2 regions of the Micromonospora sp. NBC_01638 genome follow, and region 1 is predicted to be linked to the other one. Evidence: riboswitches for the same ligand, from Rfam matches in the RefSeq annotation. Region 1 holds a riboswitch; the other holds the start of a gene.
The links. A riboswitch is a leader RNA that binds a small molecule or an ion and turns the genes downstream of it on or off. The one in region 1 is predicted to bind cyclic di-AMP.
Positions count from the first base shown of each region.

Region 2: linked by a shared signal. The riboswitch ahead of OG811_RS20575 (C39 family peptidase) and the one ahead of OG811_RS11165 (NlpC/P60 family protein) in region 1 are both predicted to bind cyclic di-AMP.

Region 1 covers NZ_CP109273.1:2,370,063-2,374,213, forward strand. Annotated here, with positions in the region: gene OG811_RS11160 (N-acetylmuramoyl-L-alanine amidase) at 1-1,635, opposite strand, end outside; cyclic di-AMP (ydaO/yuaA leader) riboswitch at 1,871-2,006, shown strand; gene OG811_RS11165 (NlpC/P60 family protein) at 2,019-3,059, shown strand; gene dcd (dCTP deaminase) at 3,128-3,706, opposite strand; gene OG811_RS11175 (pyridoxamine 5'-phosphate oxidase family protein) at 3,806-4,151, shown strand, end outside.
Region 2 covers NZ_CP109273.1:4,345,000-4,349,150, forward strand. Annotated here, with positions in the region: gene OG811_RS20570 (hypothetical protein) at 1-718, shown strand, start outside; cyclic di-AMP (ydaO/yuaA leader) riboswitch at 1,003-1,143, shown strand; gene OG811_RS20575 (C39 family peptidase) at 1,381-2,226, shown strand; gene OG811_RS20580 (hypothetical protein) at 2,297-3,343, opposite strand; gene OG811_RS20585 (alpha/beta fold hydrolase) at 3,455-4,151, shown strand, end outside.

The sequences.
Region 1 (4,151 bases):
CGGCGCGGACGCCGGGTTGTGGAACCACGCCCGTTGCCCGAGGTACCAGATGGACGTCCAGTCGCCCTGCCGGCCGGCCAGCGCGTACGTCTGGCCGGCGGAGGCCCGGGCGCCGTGATCCGACACCTCCATGGTGTTCGGGGTGCCGTCAGGGCGCAGCGCGATGTCGTTCACCAGTGGCGCGTCCGAGGATGGCGCGGTGTGCAGCACCACCGACGAGGATCCGCGCGGCGTGCACGGCACGGCAGGGGTGACGCATCCGGTGAACGCCGGCTGGTTGGTGGCGTGGTTCGGGTCGATTCGGACCAACCCGGTGGCCGGGGTGCCGGTGTCCAGTCGCGGCGCGTGCAGCAGGTCGAAGTAGTGCGTCCAGTCCCAGTACGGTCCCGGGTCCCAGTGCATTCCGCGTACGGTCGATGCGACGGTGCCGGGCACGTTGTCGTGGCCGATGATGTGTTGGCGGTCCAGGGGGATGCCCAGCCGCAGCGCGAGGTGTCGGACCAGCTTCGCCGACGTCCGGTACATCGCCTCGGTGTACCAGGTGCCCTGCGCGGCAAAGCCCTCGTGTTCCAGCCCGATCGACTTGGCGTTGACGTACCAGTTTCCGGCGTGCCAGCCGACGTCCTTGGTTTTCACGTGCTGGGCGATGTGCCCGTCCACCGAGCGCAGCGAGTAGTGCCAGCTCACGTAGGTCGGGTCCTGGACGAGTTTCAGGGTGGTCGCCCAGCTTGCCTCGGTGTCATGGATGGCGATGTACTCGATCTTCTGCCGTGCGGGCCGGTCGGAGAGGTCGTGGTTGCCGTAGTCCCCGTCGCCGAACGCCTCGTAGGGCGCGGGGATCCACTCACAGGAGATGGTGCGGGGGCACTCCAGCCCGTCCGGGCGGGCCAGGCGGCGCAGGCCCAGTCGGTCCAGCCAGGAACGCTCCGGCTGTACCGCGCGGGCCGGCAGCGTGATCCGCTGGCCGTCGTCGGTCACCCGGGACTCGCCGGCGCTGATCGTGGTGAAGACCTCGTCGGCGAAGGCCGCTGCGGCATCGGCGCTGTCCGCACCGGCGTAGCGGGCCACCGCGCCGTACCAGGCAGCCGGGTCGGTGCCGGCGCCAACCGGCGCGCCCAGCTCCCGTTGGTACGCGGCGAGCAGTGCCGCCCCGCCCCGGATGTTGACGCTCGCGTCGGTGCGCAGCGCCTCGGGTGCCGCGCCGGTCAGCGCTGCGGCGGTGTCCACGGTCTGCAACGCGGCGGTGGGCGGCGCGGGGTCTTCGGCCTGCCGAGGAGCGGGCGCCAGCGCGGGTCGGGAGTCGTCGCCACGCGGGTCCTCGGCGCCGGTGTCGTGGTGGCCGCGCCCAGGCAGGGCGACCACGTGGCGGGCGTCGGTCAGGTGCATCGGGCCGTAGCCGCCGCTGGTGCTCGGTGTGCCGGCGTTGCTGTCCCAGCGGGACTCCAGGTAGGAGACGCCGAGCAGCACGCCGGTCGGCACGCCGTACTCCGCTGCCGCCGCGGCGTACTGCTGCTGGCGGTCGGCGGTGGGTGCGGCGGCGGCAGCGCCGGCGGGTAGCGGTACCGCGGTCGCTGCGGCGACCACGGCGGCGGTGAGCAGTGCGCGCCGCCGGAGCGACAGGGTTGGATGGTGCATCGAACCCCCTAAATTCCACGGGATGAAGGTGAGGTCACCTTCGCGCCGCCCGGGAGCCTGCGTCAATACCTTTCTATCTGTCGACGCGTCAGGAAAGAAATCTTCGCGTACGGTCCGTCACCCTCCCTGATCGGTACGGAGTGTCACGGCCGCACGGGTTGCGGATCGGTAACAGGCGTCTCTACTCTGGTCATTCGTCGGCCCGATATCAGTTCCGCCCAGCCCGGGCGGTAACGGACCGACACCGCCGAGTCGTTTCCGAGCGAACCGGGGACCCAGGTCCCTCGGGGTGAATCCGCAGCCACTGCGGTAGGGCGCCGACTTCCCGCCCGAACCCGTCAGCTAACCCGGTAGGCGGTCAGGAAGAAGGAGTACGGAACCCGGTGGCACTCCATGCCCCGCGGCCGTCGTCCGAGCGGCCGGCAGCAGCCGGCCCGACGTCGATCGCGCCGCGCTCACGCTGGTCCCGCTTCACCACCGCTCTCGCCGCGCTGGCCGGCGTCGCCGTCGTCCTGACGGGCAGCGCCACGGCGGCCCACGCCGATCCGTCCGTCGCCGAGATCGAGCGCCAGATCGACGCCGACTGGAACAAACTCGAACCGATCATCGAACGGCACAACGCCACCCGGACCGACCTCGCCGCCAAGCGCAAGCAGGCGGACGCGCTGGCCGCCCGGATCGGCCCGCTGGAGCGCCAGGTCGACGCTGCGATGAACAAGGTCAGCGCGCTGGCCGTGCGCGCGTACAAGGGCGAGAACGTCTCGACCGTCAACGCGGTGCTGGGCAGTCGATCGCCCAGCGAGGTGGTTGGCCAGCTCGAGATGCTCGACCGGTTCGCGCACAACCAGCAGCAGGACGTGCGGCAGGTGGCCGACCTCCGCGATGAGCTGGCGAAGCAGAAGGCGCCGCTGGACGAGATGGTGGCCCAGCTGACCCGTACCGAGGCCCAGTTGGCGGCGAAGAAGAAGCAGATCAACGAGGAGATCGACCGGCTGCAGAAGCTGCGCATCAAGGTGTACGGCAACGGTGGCGGCGGTTCGCTGCGCCCGGCGCCCTGCCCCGGCAGCTATCCCGGTGGCGCTGCGGGCACGGCGGTCAAGTTCGCCTGCGCGCAGATCGGCAAGCCCTACGTCTGGGGTGCCGAGGGCCCGAACTCGTACGACTGCTCCGGGCTGATGCTGGCCGCCTGGGCGAAGGCCGGTGTGTCGCTGCCGCACAACGCCGCCGCGCAGAGCCGCGCCACCAAGAACGTCAGCAAGGCCGACCTGCGCCCCGGCGACCTGGTCTTCTACTACAGCGACATCCACCACGTCGGCATGTACGTCGGCGGTGGCTGGGTGGTGCACGCCTCGCAGGCCGGTCAACCGGTCAAGATGAAGAAGGTCGACGACGGCCCGATCCACAGCTACGGCCGCCCAGGCTGATCAGGGGTGACCGAAGGGCCCGTCGCGATTCGTCGCGGCGGGCCCTCGTCGTCTGGCTGTCGTACCGCTCAGCGGGTGGGCCAGGTGCGCCAGTGCTGCCAGGCGCGGCTCGGCGTCGGCCCCCGCTGGCCCTGGTAGCGCGAGCCGTAGACCACCGAGCCGTACGGGTGCTCGGCCGGCGAGGAGAGCCGGAAGATGCAGAGCTGCCCGATCTTCATGCCTGGCCAGAGGGTGATCGGCAGGTTCGCCACGTTCGAGAGCTCCAGCGTCACGTGACCGGAGAAGCCCGGGTCGATGAAGCCGGCGGTGGAGTGCGTGAGCAGCCCGAGCCGACCCAGCGAGCTCTTCCCTTCGAGCCGGCCGGCGAGCTGGTCGCCCAGCGAGATGACCTCCAGTGTCGAGGCGAGCACGAACTCCCCGGGGTGCAGCACGAACGGCTCACCGTCGGGCACCTCGACCACGGAGGTCAGGTCGTCCTGCTGCATGGCCGGGTCGATGTGTGTGTAAAGGTGGTTGTTGAACACCCGGAACAGCCGGTCGAGTCGCACGTCGATGCTGGACGGTTGGACCAGGGTGGGCTCGAACGGCTCCAGGCCCAGCGTGCCGGCCTTGATCTCGGAGACCAGGTCGCGGTCGGAGAGCAGCATCGGACAACCATAGCGGCGGTGCCCAAAGCCGTCGGATTCGGTGCCGGTGACCAGCGCGTCGAGCTCGCTGCTCGTACAGTTGTTCGATAGAATGCTCGCATGGCTTCCTGGTCCGAATTCGCCGCCGACGAGCCCCGACTCGCCGACGGGATCCGCGTTCTCCTCCAGCAGTACGGGCCGGGCTTCGGCTACCTGGCCACGGTCCGCGCCGACGGCGGGCCCCGAGTCCATCCGGTCTCCCCGGTCATCACCGACGAGGGTCTGTTCTGCTTCATCATCGACTCCCCGAAGCGCCGTGACCTCGAACGCGACGGCCGTTACGCGCTGCACTCGTTCCCTCCGGAGGAGAGCGACGACGAGGCGTACGTGGCGGGGCGCGCCCGTCCGGTGACCGATCCGGCGCGGGTCGCCCGGTTGGCGCAGGGCGCCCGGGCAGAGCCGCAGG
Region 2 (4,151 bases), 2.0 Mb from region 1:
CATCTGGTCGGCCCTGTTCCTGCTGACACTGGGCGTACTCGCCGTGCTGGTCGCCCGACCCGAGCGGGACCGGCCCACGGACGACCCGCTCCCGGCGGCACCCACCGCTCGGGAGGTGGCCGAGGCCGAGGCCGTCGACCTGCGCCGGTACGCCGAGGAGGTGGCCGTCGCGGCGGCCGGCGCGGCCACGACCGCGCGGCGGCGACGCGCGGCCTGGCTGACCGCTCAGGAGGAGATGGAGCGGGCCTGGAACGGGTACGACGAGGCGGACATCGCGGCCCGTCGCTTCGCGGGTGCCGGGGCGCTGCCCACCCCGCATACCCCCCGCACCCCCGCCGAGTACGCCCTCCGGGAGCGCTACCTGCTCCGCGCGGCGACCGCGGCGCACTGGCGGGGCGACCTGACCATGGCGCAGCTGGGCGACGTGTTCGGGCACCGGCGCGGTTGGGATCCCCGGCGGCACCCGGTCGAGCAGGAGGTGGTGCTCAGTCGGGCGATCCGGGACGCGAGACGGGCCGACTACGAGGCCGCCGCCGCCCGGGAGCGGGCCGCGTGGCGGGATGCGGAACTGGCCGCCGACGCGGCTCGCACCCTCGCCGACGAGGCGTACGCGGCAGTGGCCCGGCTGCGGCCGAACCTGGTACCCGCTCGCCGGGCGGCGAACGGGACGTGCCGTCCCGCCGTCGTGGCACGCTGGCGTCCGGCCCGAGCAGGTTGAGCCCGATCCGTGATGTGAGCCCGGTCACGTAACTGGGAAATCGGGCGTCCGGCGCGATCGGCTCGATTTTTCCGGTGATTGTGACCGTATTATCGGCGGCCTGTCCGGTTGTCGCCCGCAGGCGTCACCATAACCGCTTGTCCCATCGAGTCACATCATCGGCAATACGCGCAGAAATTGTCGCGCCGATCGGGGTTTACGCAGGTGAACCTGGCTTGGCAGGGTGCGGACCGGCCAGTAGTGTCGTCTCGTCCGGTGCGGTAACCGATCGCAAGAGGCGACGCCGCGCCGACCCGCTCAATCGTGAAAACGAACCGGGGACCCACCAGTAAGTCCGGGGTGAATCCGCGAGCCATGGCCCGCGGTAGGGCGATCTTCCCGCCCGAATCCGTCAGCTAACCCGGTAGGCGGTGTCGGAAGGAGTTCCATCCTCGTGCAGCACCTTTCCACCCCTCGGTTGTTCCCTCGCCTCCACGGCGCAGCGGTGCCCCCGCTCATTCGTCCAGTGACGGTGAGCTGACCCCCCCGGGTCATCGCCTATCCCGCCCGGCAGCGCCGGGCGTTCCCCTGAGCGGTTCACCATCCGCGGACCACGGTCCGCGCGCTGGCGCCTGCCCGGATATACCGGTCCGGCCCCGGTGTGCCGCTCTCCCCCCGGATCCGTGGAGGACCCCGTGAAGCACACCCTGCAGCGTCAGCTCCGCCGTTTCGCCACCGAGCGCCCATACCAGATCGTTGCCGCCTCCGCCGCGGCCCTCGCGATCGCCACCACCACCGGTGGGCTGGTCGCCGTCGCCGACGACGACCCGGCCAGCCAGCGCACCGCGACCACGGTCGCCGAGATGCGCAGCGACACCGCCGCCTCCCGCGGTGAGGCGCGCGACGCGTCCCCCTCGGCCAGCGCCGCGCCGACCACCGCCCCGGCTACCACCGCCGCGTCACCCGCGGCCAACGCCAGCAGCAACCCGGACCTGAGCCTTAAGCCGGCCCCGCCGAAGCCGCCCGCGACGAAGATGCTCGACTACGACTACGAGGCGCAGAACACGTACTACAACTGCGGCCCGGCAGCCACCCGTAACGCGCTCAGCGCCGCCGGCATCGACCGCACCCAGAACGAGCTCGGTGCCAAACTGGGCACCACCGAGATGGGCACCAACTCGGCCCAGGACACCACCCGGGTGCTCAACGCCGAGGTGAAGGGTTCCCCGTACCGGACCCGGATGTTCGCCGGCGCGCCCAGCCCGGCGCAGATGGACCGGCTCCAGGCCGACGTCGTCAAGGCCATCACCGACGGCCGCGGCGTGGTGGCCAACGTCGTCGGCGACGCCACCGACACCAACGGCGGTTGGCGCTCCTACGGCGGCGGGCACTACGTCGCCGTGGTGGGTTACAAGGACAACGGCCGGACCGTGCGGATCGCCGACTCGGCGAACGCGGCCGACCCGTCGTACTGGATGACCACGATCGATCTGGCCAACTGGATCGCCAACCGGGGTTACTCCGCCTGACCTGGGCGCAGCCGACGCGGGCGCCGTCCCCCACAAGGGGCCGGCGCCCGCGTCGTCTTTGTCGGTGCGGTCAGTAGGTGATGAAGCCGTACAGCGCGAGGTGGTTCGACTTCGTTCCGCTGACCGTGTGGCCGATGCTGGACGGCTGGACGGTCCCCTTCACGAAGAGGTAGTCGATCTTGCTGGAGCCGTTGGTGGCCGCCGACCCGTAGCCGGTCATGCCGTAGCCGCTCAGCGTGCCGGGTGCGATGCCCGTACGGTTCGCGTCGATCCCCACGACGCGGACCGTGGAGGCGTTCAGCAGGCTGGTCGCGTCCGCGCCGAGGTGGATGCCGCTGTTGGCGATGCCCCGGTCGCCGTCGCCGGCGCAGGCGTTCTGCCGGTTTTCCTGCGGCAGGTGCATGGTCGCGGCGAACACGCTCGTGCCGGTCGCCTTGATGGTGAACCGGGCCGCGATGGCGCTGGTCCGCTTCCACTTGTGGTAGTCGGTGCTGTCCGGATCGCTGTTCGGCGGCTTGTACAGCGTGCATCCGGCACCGTTGGCGTACGCCGTGCCCGGCTTGAGCCAGCCAGCACTCCAGTATTTCGAGATGTCGCCAGCGGCGAGGTTGAGCGTCTGCTTGTTCCAGATGATGCCGTTGGTCTGCTTCTTCTTGAGGTCGCCGAGCGACTGCGAGCTGCACTTGTGCGTGCCACCCCAGGGCTCCGGGTCACTCCACGCCACGATCGCCCCGTAGGTGCCCGCCGGGTAGCCGAACTTCGCCGACAGTTGGTCGGCGTACGCCTCGGCCTGGCCGGTGCCGCGCACCTGCTGCACGATCAGGATGTCGGGCGCCACCACGGCGCTGGTGCCGGTGCGACCGGCGTCGTCGACCAGGATCGAGGTCAGGTGGTCCGGCCCGGAGATTCGGGTGCAGCTCCCGTCGGAGTTGTTCACCACCAGGTTCTCGATGTTGTTGTTGTAGACCCGTAGGACCCGGTCGGCTGCCGCGACCGCCTCGACACCCGACCCGCCGTCGCCGGTGGAGACGTCCATGGGTGTGCCGAGCGCGGGGTGGGTCGGCGGCGCGCCGAGCGCGACGGCCGCCAGGGTCGCGGCCAGTGCTGATCCGAGCATCCTGAACACTGTGGGCTCCTCTGCGCGAGGGGATCGACACGTGACGCTCCCCGTCCAGGCACCGCACTCTACAATGGACCTTGCTTGGCCGGTGTCCCGCGAGTGACGCCGATGACGACCCTCGTACCCGGCCGTGAACCGTGGGAGACTGCGGCCGTGGTGGATGAATCGGGTGGTCACTCTCATCGAAGGCCGGTCCTGCTGCTGCTGCACGGCATGGGGGCGACGGGTGACGTGTGGTTGCCCTCGGCGCCGTATCTTGAGCAGCGCTGGCCCGGGCGGTGGCTGGCACCGGACCTCGCCGGTCACGGCTGGGCGGCGCCGCTGTCGTCGTACTCCTTTGCGGGTTTCGCCGGCCGGATCGCCCACGGCCTCGCCGCCGACGACCGGCTCGTCGTGCTCGGGCACTCGCTGGGTGGGGTGGTCGGCCTCGCGTTGGCCGCCCGCACCGCCGGGCTGCCGGTGGACGCGGTGGTCGGTCTGGGCATCAAGGCATCGTGGTCACCCGCCGAGCTGACCCGCGCCGCCGAGCTGGCCGCGCGCCCGGTGAGCTGGTTCGCCAGCCGCGCCGAGGCGGCTCGCCGCTACCTGCGGGTCTCCGGCCTGGTCGGCCTGGTCTCGCCGGATGACCCGGTCGTGGCCGCCGGGCTGCGTCAGGTCGACGGCCGGTGGCGCCTCGCCATGGACCCGACCACCTTCGCGGTCGGTGAGCCCGACCTGGCCGCTCTGCTGGCGGCGACCGACGTGCCGGTGGTGCTGGCGCGCGGGGAACACGACCCGATGGTCACCGACGAACAGCTCAAGGAGT